Regions from separate parts of the Pseudoalteromonas sp. NZS100_1 genome, predicted to be linked through region 1. Evidence: predicted binding sites of a transcription regulator. Region 1 holds the regulator's gene; each other region holds the start of a gene.
What was found. The regulator sigma-54, encoded in region 1, starts transcription at its own class of promoters, with help from an activator protein. The targets are predictions, from matches to a motif close to GTTGGCACGNNNNTNGNNT.

Region 1 (3,868 bases):
TCTACGAGTTTCAGAAAAACGTTTGATCAATGTTTGATCGTCGCTATCTAAATAAAATAACGTAGGTTTTGCAAAGCCAGGCAAGTATTCAAGAATATCGTTAAATTCATCTTGTTGTTTAGGGATGTTACGCACATCAATGCTAACAGCAATTTTATCATAGCTATCAGACACACTGCGAACTAATGAAGGAAGCAAGTTAACTGGAATATTATCTACGCAATAATAACCTAAATCTTCTACAACGCGTAAAGCAACCGACTTTCCAGAACCAGAACGGCCGCTTATGATAATTAACTCCATTTAACACCCTTTATAAAACTATGATTGATTGACAATAACTTGGTAAAGCTCAGTATCTGATTTTGCACTGCGTAACTGTTTACAAAAATCTTTGTTGTTTAGTTTATCAGCAATGGTTGCTAGAGTCTTTAAGTGCTGCTGGTTATCGCCATCTGGTACGATGAGTGCGACAAAAATATCAACAGGGCGATTATCTATAGCATCAAAATTTATTGGTGTTTCACTAACGAGCACTAAAGCTAATGGCTCTTCTGCGCCGCTCATTCTTCCGTGAGGAATCGCAATGCCACGCCCTATACCTGTACTACCCAATTTTTCTCTGCTCATTAAAGCATTAAGAATATCTTGTTGCGGTAAATACGGAAGTTTGTCGTGAGCAAGTTCGCTAATGAACTCTAAAATTCTTTTTTTGCTATTAAAAAGGACCGCAGCTTTGCTGCAGTCCTGGCATATAAGTGAGCTTAATTTCATCATATTAGTGTCGAGCAAGCTTCTCTTTGTGTTTAATTACTTGTCGATCGAGCTTGTCGATCAACGAGTCAATGGCGGCATACATATCTTGATGTTCTGTAGAGGCAAATAGCTCAGCACCGCTTACGTGTATGGTGGCTTCTGCTTTTTGATTTAATTTTTCTACATCGAGAATGACATGAACATTATTAATATGATCAGAGTGTCTTTCTAGCTTCGCAAATTTGGTATTAATATAGTCTCTTAGTGAATCGGTTAATTCTACGTGACGACCAGTTAAGTTTAGTTGCATAAGCATTACCCTCTTTTTTTTGCGTCTTAAATCAAACTTTTACGCTGATTTGACGGTGGAATAGCCAGAGATTCGCGGTATTTTGCGATTGTACGTCTCGCTACTTTAATTCCTTGCTCAGCCAATATATCCGCTATTTTGCTATCACTCAATGGTTTTGCTGAGTTTTCTGCTGCGATTAATTTTCGGATAAGCGCACGGATTGCTGTAGATGAACATTCACCACCGTTTTCGGTGCTTACATGGCTTGAGAAAAAATATTTAAGCTCAAATATACCACGGGGTGTGTGCATATACTTTTGGGTTGTTACGCGCGAAATTGTTGATTCGTGCATTTCTACCATTTCAGCAACATCATTTAAAACCATTGGTTTCATGGCTTCAGGACCGTGTTCAAAAAAGCCTTGTTGTTGCTTAACAATACAATTTGTTACTTTTAATAGCGTGTCGTTTCTACTTTCTAAGCTTTTAATAAACCATTTAGCTTCTTGTAAATGCGAGCGAATAAACTGGCTGTCACCACTGGATTTTACAGTGCGAGACATTGCAGCGTATTGGCTATTAACACGAATTTTAGGCATGCTATCTGGGTTTAACTCAACAACCCAGCGGCCTTTAATTTTTTTAACTGACACATCAGGAATAACATACTCAGACTCTTCTCTTACAATAGTATCTGCAGGCTTAGGGCTAAGAGTATGTATTAATGTCATTACTTCTTTAAGCTCTTCTTCTTTGAGCTTAGTCTTCTTCATTAATGTACGATAGTCACGAGCTGCTAATAAATCAATATGCTCGGTTAAAATCATTTTCGTTTCATTAATGTAAGGTGTTTCTTTATCAAACTGGTTAAGTTGAATACATAAACACTCTTGTAAACTACGTGCAGCAATACCGACAGGATCAAACAGTTGGATGCGCTTTAATACTGCTTCAATTTCATCAAGTTCAACTTCGTTATCTTCTTCGTTTTCTTGATTAAAGCTTTCTAAAATTTCTTCGCAGCTTAGTGTTAAAATGCCTGAATCATCGACGGCTTCTACAATAGCAATAGCAATGGCTTCATCGGTAGGGCTAAATGGCGTTAGTTGTAATTGCCACATTAAATACTCATGAAGCGTTTCAGTAGAGGCGCCTTGGTATATTGATTCGTCTTCAGGCATCGGACCCGATGATGCTGCTGGGGCGGCACTCATGTACTCATCCCAACTAACATCCATAGCCATGTCGTCACTTAGCGTGTCTTTTGCAAGTGCTTCACCACTATCTTGTTCGTATTCGCTTGGAGCATCATCGGCAGATGCGCTAACAGTTATGTCATCTGTATCTGCTTTTTGCTCGTTTTTACCTGCAGCGTCTTCGGAATAGTCTGGTTCTTCAACCTCTAATAGCGGGTTGCTGTCGAGAGCTTCTTGTATTTCTTGCTGGAGATCCAATGTACTGAGTTGCAACAAACGAATAGCCTGTTGCAGCTGTGGAGTCATTGTAAGTTGCTGGCCCATGCGCAGCTGTAGTGATTGCCTCATGTATCTCTAACAATCCTTTTATGTTGTTATAATTAATACTAGCAGATGCTTAAAGACATGGCGTAAATGTTACAGCCTAAATTGCTCGCCTAAGTAAACATCGCGTACTGTTTTATCATTTAATACGTGTTCTGGAGTACCTGATGCAATCAGCTCCCCATGAGAAACAATGTAGGCTTTTTCACAAACATCAAGGGTTTCTCTTACGTTATGATCGGTAATTAATACACCAATCCCACGATTTTTAAGATGTTCTATTATTTTCTTTATGTCTAATACCGAAATCGGGTCAACACCTGCAAATGGTTCATCCAGTAATATAAATTTAGGATCTGCTGCCAGCGCACGTGCTATTTCAACACGACGACGTTCGCCACCCGACAATGCCATACCTTGGCTATCACGAATGTGTTGTATGCTAAATTCATCTAATAATTTATCGAGAGTGTCTTCTCTAGCTTGTTTATTTAACTCTTTGCGCGTTTCTAAAATGGCCATTAAGTTTTGATAAACAGTCAGCTTTCTGAATATTGAAGACTCTTGCGGTAAGTAGCCAATGCCTAATCTAGCACGACTATGCATAGGTAAAAGAGTAATATCGTTATCGTCTATCGATATTTTACCTTTGTCGCTAGGTACAAGTCCTACTATCATATAAAACGTGGTAGTTTTACCTGCGCCGTTAGGGCCAAGTAAGCCAACAATACTGCCAGCTTTGACTTCAAGGCCGACGTTTTTTACAACTTCACGGCCTTTATAGCTCTTTGCTAATAGCTCTGCTTTTAATGTGCTCATGGTTGACCTTTGTCGCTTTTTTTACTTTTTTTAGTCTCGATTGGTACTAAAATTGTGTGAACGCGGTCAGTTGAGTTTTCATCTTTTTCGGCACTGATTAGCTGCTGCTCTATATCGTAGGTAATGCTTTTAGCATTTATTTTTTGTCCCGCTTGCGATACTTGTGCATTACCAACAAGCGTTAAAAAACGCTTAGATACATCATAACGTACTTCGTCAGCACTGGCGCTCATAGTCGTGCCATCTGATTGCTTTTCTTCAAAGTGCGCAGGGCTACCTGTAGCAATTAATAATTGTTTATTATCGCCAAGTTCATCGCGTTTATGTACTTCTAAGCGGTCGGCTGTGATACGGCGGTTACCGTGAATAATTTCAACGTTTTTCTCAAAAATCCCGACATTAGCTTTTAATTGACCTTCTTGCTTATCGGCGCTTATTGAAATTTGATTTGCAGCCGGTTGCGTGTTTTGCTCTGCAGCAC
Region 2 (3,868 bases), on a different contig from region 1:
TGAAAGTAGTGCGCGTGTTCTTACTGTACTTGCAGGGTGTGCGTGAGCTTAATCGTTTGGTGCACCCACGGGCTATATATTCAATCAAGCTGGGTCGAAAGGCGTTGCCAGACAAAGTAGTAGAAGCCGTGTGGGGATTTTTCTCTGCGTATGCGTTGGTGTTTATTATTATTATGTTAGCGCTTATGGGCACGGGTATGGATAACATAACTGCGTTCTCAGCCACTGCGGCTTGTTTAAATAACTTAGGTCCAGGTCTGGGTGATGTAGCATCGCATTATGGCGCTATAACCGATGGTGCTAAATGGTTGCTTACCATTGCAATGGTGTTTGGTCGTTTAGAAATATTTACTTTATTAGTACTATTTACGCCTACATTTTGGCGTGGTTAAACGAGCCATTTGAATTTTAAAATACAAGTTAGTGGGAAAGGGATATGCCAACAAATTTAGAAAAGCTAAAGCATATAAGTGTAGGCAGCTTAGTCGACCTAGAAATATTAACACCTACAAGCAGTAAGCGTGTTAAAACTGAATTAGTTGGTTTACTCGATAAACAGTTTATTATTTTAAATTATCCCAATGCAAAGCGTTTACCTGTGGCGAGTGACTATTTACGTGATGGCGTAATGGTTGTTGTAAGAGCGCTTATTGAAGGTAGTGGTGGGCAAGTTATTGCGTTTCGCCAGCAAATTATGTCGGTAGCCTCTCATCCCGCTAAACTCGTGTTTATAAACTTTCCAAAGCAAGTGCAGTTATTTGCGCTACGCTCACAAACACGCATACCTACCTTATTACCTGCAAAGCTAAAACTAAGTGACGATAGGGTACTTGAAGGCCTTATTAAAGACATTTCACTCACTGGTGTAATGTTTGATATTAGAGGCGATCAGCAAGTTGAAAGTATTAAAGATATGCAATGCACTGTCGTACTTAATAGCAGTGATAAAGATTTTGAAGGTGAAATTTGCAGTGTTAAAGAGCATGCCGCAGGTGTGCACTGTGGAATTAAGCTACTAGCAAGCGAGGATGAAATGAAAGCCTTTATGAAAGAGCATTTTATAGACCCTTCTGCGCTTGAGCCTACCGTTGAATAAATAGGTTTTCGCTTATTTGCAACAAAAAGGCATTTTACGTCAGTATTTATAAAATGTTTTTTTCTCTTTCATAATTAAAATTATTATTTAAATAAAACAACTGATTACGTATTATTTTTTACAGCTTATTTTTTGTTATTAAAGCTTCCTCGTTAAAATTTATCTCAATTATTCTTTAAAATCCCTCCTTTTAAAACCGTACACTTAAAAATGTATCTTTTTATATAAACATAACTATATGTTTTTAATGATTTTAATGTCATCTCTTTAAAACGTGTTGCTAAAGGGCAACAATAACTATTCTAAAAACGCCTTCTTGTTGTACGTTTTATATTTAACTTATTGAAAATTAATAGCTTTTAAATGTTGGCATCTAAGTTGTAATAGTCTAAGTGTACTGAACGAAATCGTGATTCAAAGTGAAATACTTAATCGCACACACATAAATTTGAAGGATACATATTATGAAAAGCATTAATAAAACTTTAGCACTTATCGCTATTGCATCTTCTTCAGCCGCTTTTGCTGCAACAGATTTTGACACACTGGATGTAGACGGCAGTGGCACAATTAGCCAAGCAGAAGCATCAGTTGATGCAAAGCTAATGAGCATGTTTTCTGAGCTTGATACTGACCAAAATGGTGAGTTATCAAAAGAAGAATTTTCAGAAGCTTAATTAAAAAGTATTTATCCTGAGTTGCCAAAGACACCTAAGTAGGCAAGGGAGCTTACGAAAGAGGATAACAAGGAAGTGAAAAATTACGTTTTAAGTTAAACGAAGCAATTTTTTTGATAGAACATTGAAGGATTAAGTTATGAAACATTTAAATAAAGCATTAGCACTTATAGTACTAGCATCTTCTTCCGCTGCATTTGCAGCATCAGATTTTGACAGCCTTGATATCGATGGTAGCGGCACAATTAGCCCAAGCGAAGCGGCAGTCGATACAGATTTAATGGCTGAATTTATTGAGCTAGATACCGACGGTAGCGGCGAGCTTTCTAAAGAAGAATTCGCTAATTACTAATTAATCTTTTCAGATTAAACATTTTTCACAGTCAGGGATCTTTGAAAAGGACTTCCCATATTACTAGGAATATTATTATGAAAACATTAAATACAACACTTGCAGTTATCGTTTTAGCATCTTCATCAGCAGCATATGCCGCAGTAGATTTTGCCTCTTTTGATGCAGATGGTAACGGTGCTATTACAATGGAAGAAGCGAAGGTTAACCCTCAGCTTGTAAAGATTTTTGATGATTTGGATACTGATGGTAATGGTGAAATCTCTAAAGAAGAGTTTTCAAAAGTACAGTAATCAATATTTAAGCATACTCCATTAAAGCCGCCTTAGTCAGCGGCTTTTTTGTGTGTTCAATTAACTAATTTAAGGAACTAATTAAAGAAAGATAGCACTTACTTGGAATAGTTTTTCTACAACGGTAATGTGTTTTTTGTCGATTAAAAACATGATGACATGATCGCCCGACATAATAATTGTATCGTCGTGGGCTATCAGTACATCGTCATTACGTACTATTGCGCCAATAGTGGTACCCGCCGGAAGTTTTATATCGGCAATTGCACGACCAACCACTTTAGATGTGTTTTCATCACCATGGGCAACCGCTTCAATAGCTTCTGCCGCACCTTTACGTAGTGAATACACATTAACAATATCACCACGTCGTACGTGCGTTAATAACGCTGATATAGTGGCTTGTTGCGGTGATATGGCAATATCTATTTCGCCGCCTTGTACTAAATCAACGTAAGCTCCACGTTGAATAAGCACCATGGTTTTCTGTGCGCCCATACGCTTTGCAAGCATGGCCGACATAATGTTTGCTTCATCGTCGTTGGTTACGGCAATAAATACATCAACTTGTTCTATATGTTCTTCTGAAAGTAGTTCTTGATCAGATGCATCACCACAAAAAACGACCGTGTTATCGAGCATTTCTGAGAGTTGCTCGGCACGTTCTTTGCTGCGTTCAATTAGTTTAACGGTGTGGTTTTTTTCAAGTGAGCGGGCAAGGCCTGCCCCAATGTTACCGCCACCAGCTATCATAATTTTTTTGTACGAACGCTCAAGTTTTTGTAGCTCGTTCATTACTGCGCGTATATGTTTTGTAGCGGCAATAAAGAATACTTCGTCGTCGGCTTCAATAACGGTGGTACCCAGTGGTTTTATTGCTTTACCCTGGCGGTAAATAGCGGCAACACGAGTTTCTACATTAGGAATATGTTCTTTAAGTGCAGATAACGCATAACCTACTAATAAACCACCATAGTAAGCTTTTACGGCGACTAACGAGAGCATGCCATCGGCAAACTGCAATACTTGCAGAGCACCAGGGTAGTCAATTAAACGGCGAATATACTTAGTGACCAGTGCTTCTGGGGCAATGTAATGATCGATTGGTAAATCATCGTTTTGAAAAAGCTTTTCGCGGTATTTTAAATATTGCTCTGAGCGAATGCGGGCAATTTTAGTGGGCGTTTTAAAAATACTGTATGCCACTTGGCATGCCACCATGTTCACTTCATCTGAACTGGTTACCGCTATAATCATATCGGCATCTTCAGCGCCTGCACGGCGTAATACGTCAGGATGCGCGCTGTGGCCCATAACCCCTTGTAAGTCGTACTTATCTTGAAGTTCACGTAATCGGTTACCGTCTATATCAACAACGGTAATTTCGTTTTGTTCGCCAACTAAGTTTTCAGCAAGCGTAGCACCAACTTGCCCGGCACCGAGTATAATT
Region 3 (3,868 bases), on a different contig from region 1:
TACGTAGGCCAACTTGTTCCATAACAGAACCTTGGTGCTCGTCTTGACAGTCAATAGTAACTGTTTCAAACGGTTCTTCTAGAACGCCATCTACAGTACGTAAGATAACTTCTGGACGAGAAACTGAAAGCTCGTAACCTTCACGACGCATGTTTTCGATTAAGATACCTAGGTGTAATTCACCACGACCAGAAACACGGAAGCTATCTGGGCTACCAGTATCTTCAACGCGAAGTGCTACGTTGTGTACTAATTCTTTGTCTAAACGCTCACGGATATTACGTGACGTTACAAACTTACCTTCTTTACCACAGAAAGGTGAGTTATTTACAGAGAATGTCATTGTTACAGTTGGCTCATCAACACTTAGTGGTGGTAATGCTTCAACGTTTCCTGGGAAACAAACTGTATCAGAAATCTTAAGCTCACCAATACCTGTTACAGTTACGATGTTACCAGCGTAAGCTCTGTCAGTTTCGATACGTTCAAGACCTAGGTAGCTTTGTACTGCGCCAATTTTACCATTACGTGTAGTGCCATCAGCACTGATAATAGTAACTTGTTGGTTAGGAGCAACAGAACCACGTTTAATACGACCAATACCAACTACACCAACATAAGAGTTGTAATCTAGTTGAGAAATTTGCATTTGGAAGTCACCTTCAGGATCTGCATCCGGTGGTGATACTTCGTCAACGATCATCTTGAACATAGGTTCCATGTTATCTGATGGCTCGTCTAAATCTAGTGTTGCCCAGCCGTTGATAGCTGAAGCGTAGATTACTTTAAAATCTAACTGTTCGTCAGTTGCGCCAAGGTTGTCGAATAAATCAAAGATTTGATCCATAACCCAATCAGGACGTGAACCTGGCTTATCAATTTTATTGATAACTACGATTGGCTTTAAGCCTTGCGCGAATGCCTTTTGCGTAACGAAACGCGTTTGTGGCATTGGACCTTCTTGAGCATCAACAAGTAATAATACTGAGTCAGCCATCGAAAGTACGCGTTCAACTTCACCACCGAAATCGGCGTGTCCCGGAGTATCTACGATATTGATATGGTAGTCGTTCCAAGAAATGGCTGTGTTTTTAGCCAAAATGGTAATACCACGTTCTTTCTCAATGTCGTTTGAGTCCATCACGCGCTCTTCGTTACCGCCGCGTGTTTCTAATGTACCTGATTGCTCAAGTAGTTTGTCAACCAGAGTTGTTTTACCGTGGTCAACGTGCGCGATAATCGCTATATTTCTTAACTTTTCGATGCTCATATATTTACTCAGAGAAATTAAATTCTCAATGATCCTGCAAGATCTACGCACTCATCCACGCTTTCGCGAGATGTCCCAGCATAGGATTTAAAAGGGCGCATATTATCCCTCATTAATGACATGGATGAAAGTTTATCCAATACATATTTTAAAACTTTCTCAATACTTTTACTAAGTATCTGTTTTATATATGACAATTATATGAATTAAATTTCAATATTTTTTTGAAAAACAGTCTTTTTGACTATTTTCCCGATCTTTTTGTTACTCTTTTGCATTTAGGTTATGCTAATTTCAGCTGATTAAATTAACAACAAATTACGCTCTGTAAATTTTGCACCGAAATGGAATATTTACGCACCAACATGGTGCGTTTGTATATTCCATTTTGATGCAATGATATTTTTTTAATTTATAAACAGCCAGTTACAATAATGGCACAAAATCAGCTTAGTAAATACCAAAGCAATTATGCAGCAATAACAAAACCTAATAGTTGGAGGACACATGTCACAATCGGTTTTAGATTTTATTAAAGAAAATGACGTCAAGTTCATTGATTTACGCTTTACTGACACTAAGGGTAAAGAACAGCATGTTTCTATTCCTCATCACCAAGTTGATGAAGACTTTTTTGAAGACGGTAAAATGTTCGACGGTTCTTCAATTGCAGGCTGGAAAGGCATAAACGAATCAGACATGGTATTAATGCCAGTGCCTGAGTCAATCAAACTAGACCCTTTCACAGAAGAAGCGACATTAATTTTACGTTGTGACGTAGTAGAGCCTTCTACACTACAAGGTTATGAGCGCGACCCGCGTTCTGTTGCTAAGCGTGCTGAAGACTACATGCGCTCTACAGGTATTGCAGATACAGTTTTATTTGGCCCAGAGCCAGAGTTTTTCGTATTTGACGACGTTAAATACAAATCAGATATGTCTGGTTCTATGTACAAAATTGATTCTAAGCAAGCTGCTTGGAACTCAGATAAAGAATATGCAGATGGCAACACAGGTCACCGTCCAGGTGTTAAAGGCGGTTACTTCCCAGTTGCTCCAGTTGATGACTTCCAAGATTGGCGTTCAGCTACGTGTCTAGTTCTAGAAGAAATGGGCCAAGTAGTAGAAGCACATCACCACGAAGTAGCAACAGCAGGTCAAAACGAAATTGCTACTCGCTTTAATACAATGGTATTAAAAGCGGATGAAATCCAAGAAATGAAATATGTTATCCACAACATGGCTCACTTATACGGTAAAACGGCAACGTTTATGCCTAAGCCAGTTGTTGGTGATAACGGTTCTGGTATGCATTGTCACCAGTCACTTGCTAAAGATGGTGTAAACCTTTTTGCTGGTGATAAGTACGGCGGTCTTTCTGAAGATGCACTTTACTACATTGGCGGTATCATCAAGCATGCTAAAGCAATTAACGCTTTTGCAAATGCGTCTACTAACTCGTACAAACGTTTAGTACCAGGTTTTGAAGCACCAGTTATGCTTGCATACTCTGCACGTAACCGTTCTGCATCAATCCGTATCCCAGTGGTTCCATCTGAAAAAGGTCGTCGTATTGAAGTACGCTTCCCGGATCCAACAGCTAACCCATACCTTGCTTTCTCAGCAATGCTTATGGCTGGCCTTGATGGTATCAAAAACAAGATCCACCCTGGCGATGCGATGGACAAAGATTTATACGACTTACCAGCTGAAGAAGCAGCAGAAATTCCAACTGTTGCAGCATCACTTGACGAAGCACTATCTGCACTTAGCGCAGACCGTGAATTCTTAACTCAAGGTGGTGTATTCACTGACGACTTAATCGATGCTTACATCTCACTTAAGTCTCAAGAAGTTGAAAAGCTTAACATGACAACTCACCCAGTTGAGTTTGAAATGTACTACAGCTGTTAATTAAGCTGTAAAATATATGTGTGTTCTCAAGCCCGCTTTGCGGGCTTTTTTAATGGTAAAATTAAACAAACTCCACTAAAGTTAAGTTACCGATAAAAATGCAGGGCTGCAGAGTGAATAACAAGATTTTATTACTATTAATTACTTTAGGATTAAGTAATTATGGTTACGCAGGTGAAACAAAAATATACGCTTGGAAAGATAAAAATGGCGTATTAGTGTTCTCAGACACCCCTCATAAAGGGGCTCAAGAGGTAAAGCTTACCAGCCAAGATCTTAATATGCCTGCAACAAATACTGACATTTTTGACGAGCAACCCCAGCCTCAACAAGCGGCCTTTAGTATTGCCATTTCCTCACCTGATCATAACCAGACTATCCGTGAAAATACCGGCAGTGTTTATGTTACTAGCCGAATAAAACCACGCTTTGAAACTGGTTTTACTATACAACTTTTTATTGATGGTAAAGCACATGGCCCCGCCAGTGACAGCTCAACCTTTGCAATAAGAGATGTAGAACGTGGTCAGCACACACTACAATTAAAGCTTTTTAATAGTAAAAACCAAGTTATTGCTACAAGTGAGCCCTGCATATTTTTTATGCACCGAAAAGGGCTAAACCTAGGTAACTAAATTGGGGCATTACTAAACGTGCAGCAGTGTATTTAATCATATAACTTGC
Region 4 (3,868 bases), on a different contig from region 1:
GCGCATCTGTCATTACTAATGAGCGGGCAACGGTAGATGACGGCTGATTAAGCGCTTCTTGTACGTTATTAAATAAAGAGTTAATTCCGGTCGAAAGGTTGTTCGACTCTTCAGAAAAAATAGTATCAACTCTATTTGCCTCAGTAATAAACTGATCGAAAAACGATTTATTAGAGGTGTCACGATTTAGCTGTGACTGAGCAAACTCGTTTAGTAATCGGTATGTTTCGCCCCGCCCTACTTGGTTATCAACCATAGTGGTAAACTCTGTACGCTCACGTACGTAGCCTACGGTATTTACATTGGCGATATTTTTACTTGTCGTTTGCAATAGCTCCGAGCTTGCTCTAACCCCAGAACTGGCAATGTTTAATAAATTAAACGACATGTTACTCTACTCCTTGGCGGATCACGTTTGCCGCAATGTCTTTTAGCTGACTGCTATTGAGTACTTTTTTTATTTTGCTGGCATAATTTGGATCGGTTGCATAACCTGCTTTTTGTAATGAATCTAAAAAGTCGTTTGGTTTTGCTGTATTTTGTAATGCTTCTTTGTAGCGTGGGTTTTGCGTTAAAAAATCAACGAAGTCGTTCACGCTATCTTTAATTGAATCGTAGGCTCTAAAGCTGGCTTGTTTTTTAACGGGTGTGCCTTGTTCAAACTCAAGCGTTACTTTACTTGCTTTGTCACCTTCCCAGCTTTTATCTGACTTAATATTAAATAGGTTATTTGAGCTGCCACCGTCACTTTTATTAATAATGTGCTTACCCCAACCGGTTTCAAGTGCCGCTTGTGCAACCATTACCGCAGGGTTTAAACCAATTTTTTGCGCTGCAGTTTTAGCGTGTTCCCACACTGAACTTACAAACTCTTCTGCATTTTTAAATGTTGGGCTATCGGCTTTAGACTCTGCAGTATTAACCTTAGGCTCAGCAATATCGGCTTTAGTGCTCTTAACGATAAGATCGGGTTGATTATTTTTTTGCTCATGAGGAAGAGCGGATCCAACTTGCATATCGCTAAAAATATCGTTGGTTGTTCTAAGTACAGAGCCTGGCATAAAGTTTTTAGACTCAGGCGATAACTGCTGAACAATTAAATCGGCAAGGCCTAAAGAGCCATTTGATGAAAGCTCTGTAGAAAGTTGCTGATCGTGCATTTCTTCAAAAAACTTTACGCCACTTGAATTAAATGGACTGTCTTTGTCTTCAAATGCTTCGTTGGCTTTGCGCATTCCTTTGAGCAGCATTTGCGTAAAAATAGCTTCAAATTGTGCGGCCGCTTTTTTAAGCGCAGCTTTAGAGGCATCAGTTGATGCATCGCCACTGGTTAAGGCTTCTTTACGAAGTGAATCTAAGTTGCCTAAATCAAAAAAGTTTTGCTTATCGAGGTGGTTAGTTTCCATCGGCTTTTTGACACAAAATGAATAATGTAATTAAAAATGCAAAAATTGAGCCACTACCGATAAAACGAGGAAGATAAAAATAATAAACTTGAGTTGCTGTAAATAAAAAGCCCTATATCTAATTTCAAAAATATAGGGCTTAAGTAATACGTTATTTATTGGCTTGGGTTATTTATATAACAACTAACTGTCCGTTAATTGCGCCGGCTTCTTTTAGTGCTTCTAAAATAGCCATTAAGTCACCAGGCGCTGCGCCTACTTCGTTAATTGCGCGAACTAAATCGTCAAGGCTTACACCTGGATTAAATACAAAGGCGCGCGAGTCGTCTTGGTTTACATCAATAATACTTTGCTGTGTGACAACTGTATCACCGTTTGCTAGCGGGTTTGGTTGTGACACATTTTGTTGCTCTGCAATTGTTACTGTTAAGCCACCGTGAGTTATAGCCGCAGGCTGAAGCTTAACGTTTTTGCCAATAACAATTGTACCGGTGCGCGAGTTAACTATAATTTTAGCGGCCATGTCAGCTGGTTTAAATTCTAAGTTTTCGAGTGTCGATAAGTACGATACACGCTGGGATGCATCGCGTGGTGCAATAACACGGATAGAAACAGAATCAATTGCTTGTGCGCTATTTGGGCCAACTAAGTCATTAATTGTTTTTTCTAGGCGTTTTGCCGTTGTAAAGTCTGGACGGTTTAGGTTGAAGGTAATGTAATCGCCTTGCATAAATGGGCTTTCTACAGTGCGTTCAACTGTTGCGCCATTTGGTATACGACCAACTGTAGGGGTGTTAATTACAACCTTACTACCATCAAGGCCTTGTGCGCCTAAGCCACCAACAATTAAGCTTCCTTGTGCAATTGCATACACGTTACCGTCTACACCCTTTAAAAAAGTTTGTAGTAAAGTACCGCCACGTAAACTGCCTGCACTACCAATAGAAGAAACCGTAATATCTATTGTTTGCCCGGGCTTTCTAAATGCGGGTAATTCTGCATGCACAGCAACAGCGGCAACATTTTTAATTTTAGGACTTTGAGTTGAAGGCAGCGTAATACCAAAGCTGTTCAACATGCCTCTAAAACTTTGTTGTGTATATGAGTTTTGCTCACCAGTGCCCGGTAAACCAACCACTAAGCCATAACCAACTAATTGGTTAGAGCGCACGCCCTCAACCATAGACACATCTTTTATGCGCTCAGCACTGGCAGTAAACTGCCAACCCAATAACGCAACTAAACATAAAGCTTTAAGGCTATTCATGTTGTTACCCTCTAAAATGGAAACAGCGAACTGCTAAAGAAACGTGTAAGCCAACCAGGACTTTGCGCTTCTTGCGTTTGCCCTTTACCTGAGTATTGAATACGTGCATTAGCAATACGATTTGATTCAACCGTATTATCGGCGCTTACGTCTTGAGGGCGTACTAGCCCTTCTAAACGAATAAACTCTTCACCGGTATTAAGCGTTAGCCATTTTTCGCCGCGTATAACTAAGTTACCATTAGGTAAAACGCGCATTACATTAACCGAAATATCACCCACTAAGCTGTTTGACTGGTTTGATTTTGAATCGCCCGTAAACGACGAATCGCTACCAATACCAAACTGAATACTATCGCCACCTATATTTACAGGTAGACCACCTAAGCCAATCACTGGGTCTAAACTTGCGTCGGTTTCTTTGTCTGTTTCTGTTTTAGCGGCTTTTGTTGCTTGAGTAGACTCTTGCAATTTAACCGTAATTATATCGCCAGTACGTAGCGCTTTTTTATCAGAATATAAGTCGTTTGATGTATGAGTATTAAACAATGAACCTGTGGCTACCAGCGGCTCTAAAATAGGCTCGGGGTACATAGGTGCGTAGTAAGGATCGTCCTGTACTACTTCACTATTTTGCGTAGACATACAGCCACTTAAAAATAATGTGCCCGCTGCAAATAAAATAATATTACGCATAATTCCCCCTACTCTATTAAAGCTGTTGATTGATATAACTCATCATTTCGTCAACGGCCGAAATTACTTTTGAGTTCATTTCGTAAATACGCTGAGTTTCTATTAGGTTTACGAGCTCTTCAGTTACATTTACGTTTGAAGTTTCGAGTGAGCCTTGAATAATGCTACCTAACCCTTCAACACCAGGGTTACCTTGTACCGGCGCACCACTTACAGCTGTTTCGGTATAAAGATTTTGACCGATTGGCTCAAGACCCGACGGATTAATAAAATCACTAATAGTCAGCTGACCAATGACCACGTTATCGGCTTGGCCTGCAACACGTACAGATACTTCGCCGTCTTGCGAAACCGTAATTGATTGCGCGTCATCTGGTACATTCATTTCTGGCTGAATCACATAACCTGCGCCCGATGTAACAATTCGTCCATCGCCATCGGTAGTAAACTGGCCGTTGCGCGAGTAAGCAATATTGCCATCTGGTTGCAGTACTTCAAAA

Region 2: I6F66_RS16920 (EF-hand domain-containing protein) is a predicted target of sigma-54. The motif match lies at 1,462-1,480, and genes of this name have one in related genera.
Region 3: glnA (glutamate--ammonia ligase) is a predicted target of sigma-54. The motif match lies at 1,704-1,722, and genes of this name have one in related genera.
Region 4: flgJ (flagellar assembly peptidoglycan hydrolase FlgJ) is a predicted target of sigma-54. The motif match lies at 1,443-1,461, and genes of this name have one in related genera.

Annotation. Positions count from the first base shown of each region.
Region 1 is NZ_JADYXN010000004.1:37,781-41,648, forward strand. Features, by position in the region: gene rapZ (RNase adapter RapZ) at 1-303, opposite strand, end outside; gene ptsN (PTS IIA-like nitrogen regulatory protein PtsN) at 322-774, opposite strand; gene hpf (ribosome hibernation promoting factor) at 779-1,066, opposite strand; gene I6F66_RS03870 (RNA polymerase factor sigma-54) at 1,093-2,592, opposite strand; gene lptB (LPS export ABC transporter ATP-binding protein) at 2,662-3,387, opposite strand; gene lptA (lipopolysaccharide transport periplasmic protein LptA) at 3,384-3,868, opposite strand, start outside.
Region 2 is NZ_JADYXN010000030.1:8,038-11,905, reverse strand. Features, by position in the region: gene I6F66_RS16930 (TrkH family potassium uptake protein) at 1-392, shown strand, start outside; gene I6F66_RS16925 (flagellar brake protein) at 437-1,096, shown strand; gene I6F66_RS16920 (EF-hand domain-containing protein) at 1,561-1,773, shown strand; gene I6F66_RS16915 (calmodulin) at 1,913-2,125, shown strand; gene I6F66_RS16910 (EF-hand domain-containing protein) at 2,203-2,418, shown strand; gene trkA (Trk system potassium transporter TrkA) at 2,500-3,868, opposite strand, start outside.
Region 3 is NZ_JADYXN010000009.1:113,788-117,655, forward strand. Features, by position in the region: gene typA (translational GTPase TypA) at 1-1,270, opposite strand, end outside; gene glnA (glutamate--ammonia ligase) at 1,778-3,184, shown strand; gene I6F66_RS08575 (DUF4124 domain-containing protein) at 3,298-3,819, shown strand.
Region 4 is NZ_JADYXN010000001.1:156,961-160,828, forward strand. Features, by position in the region: gene flgK (flagellar hook-associated protein FlgK) at 1-388, opposite strand, end outside; gene flgJ (flagellar assembly peptidoglycan hydrolase FlgJ) at 390-1,406, opposite strand; gene I6F66_RS00760 (flagellar basal body P-ring protein FlgI) at 1,579-2,673, opposite strand; gene flgH (flagellar basal body L-ring protein FlgH) at 2,685-3,368, opposite strand; gene flgG (flagellar basal-body rod protein FlgG) at 3,385-3,868, opposite strand, start outside.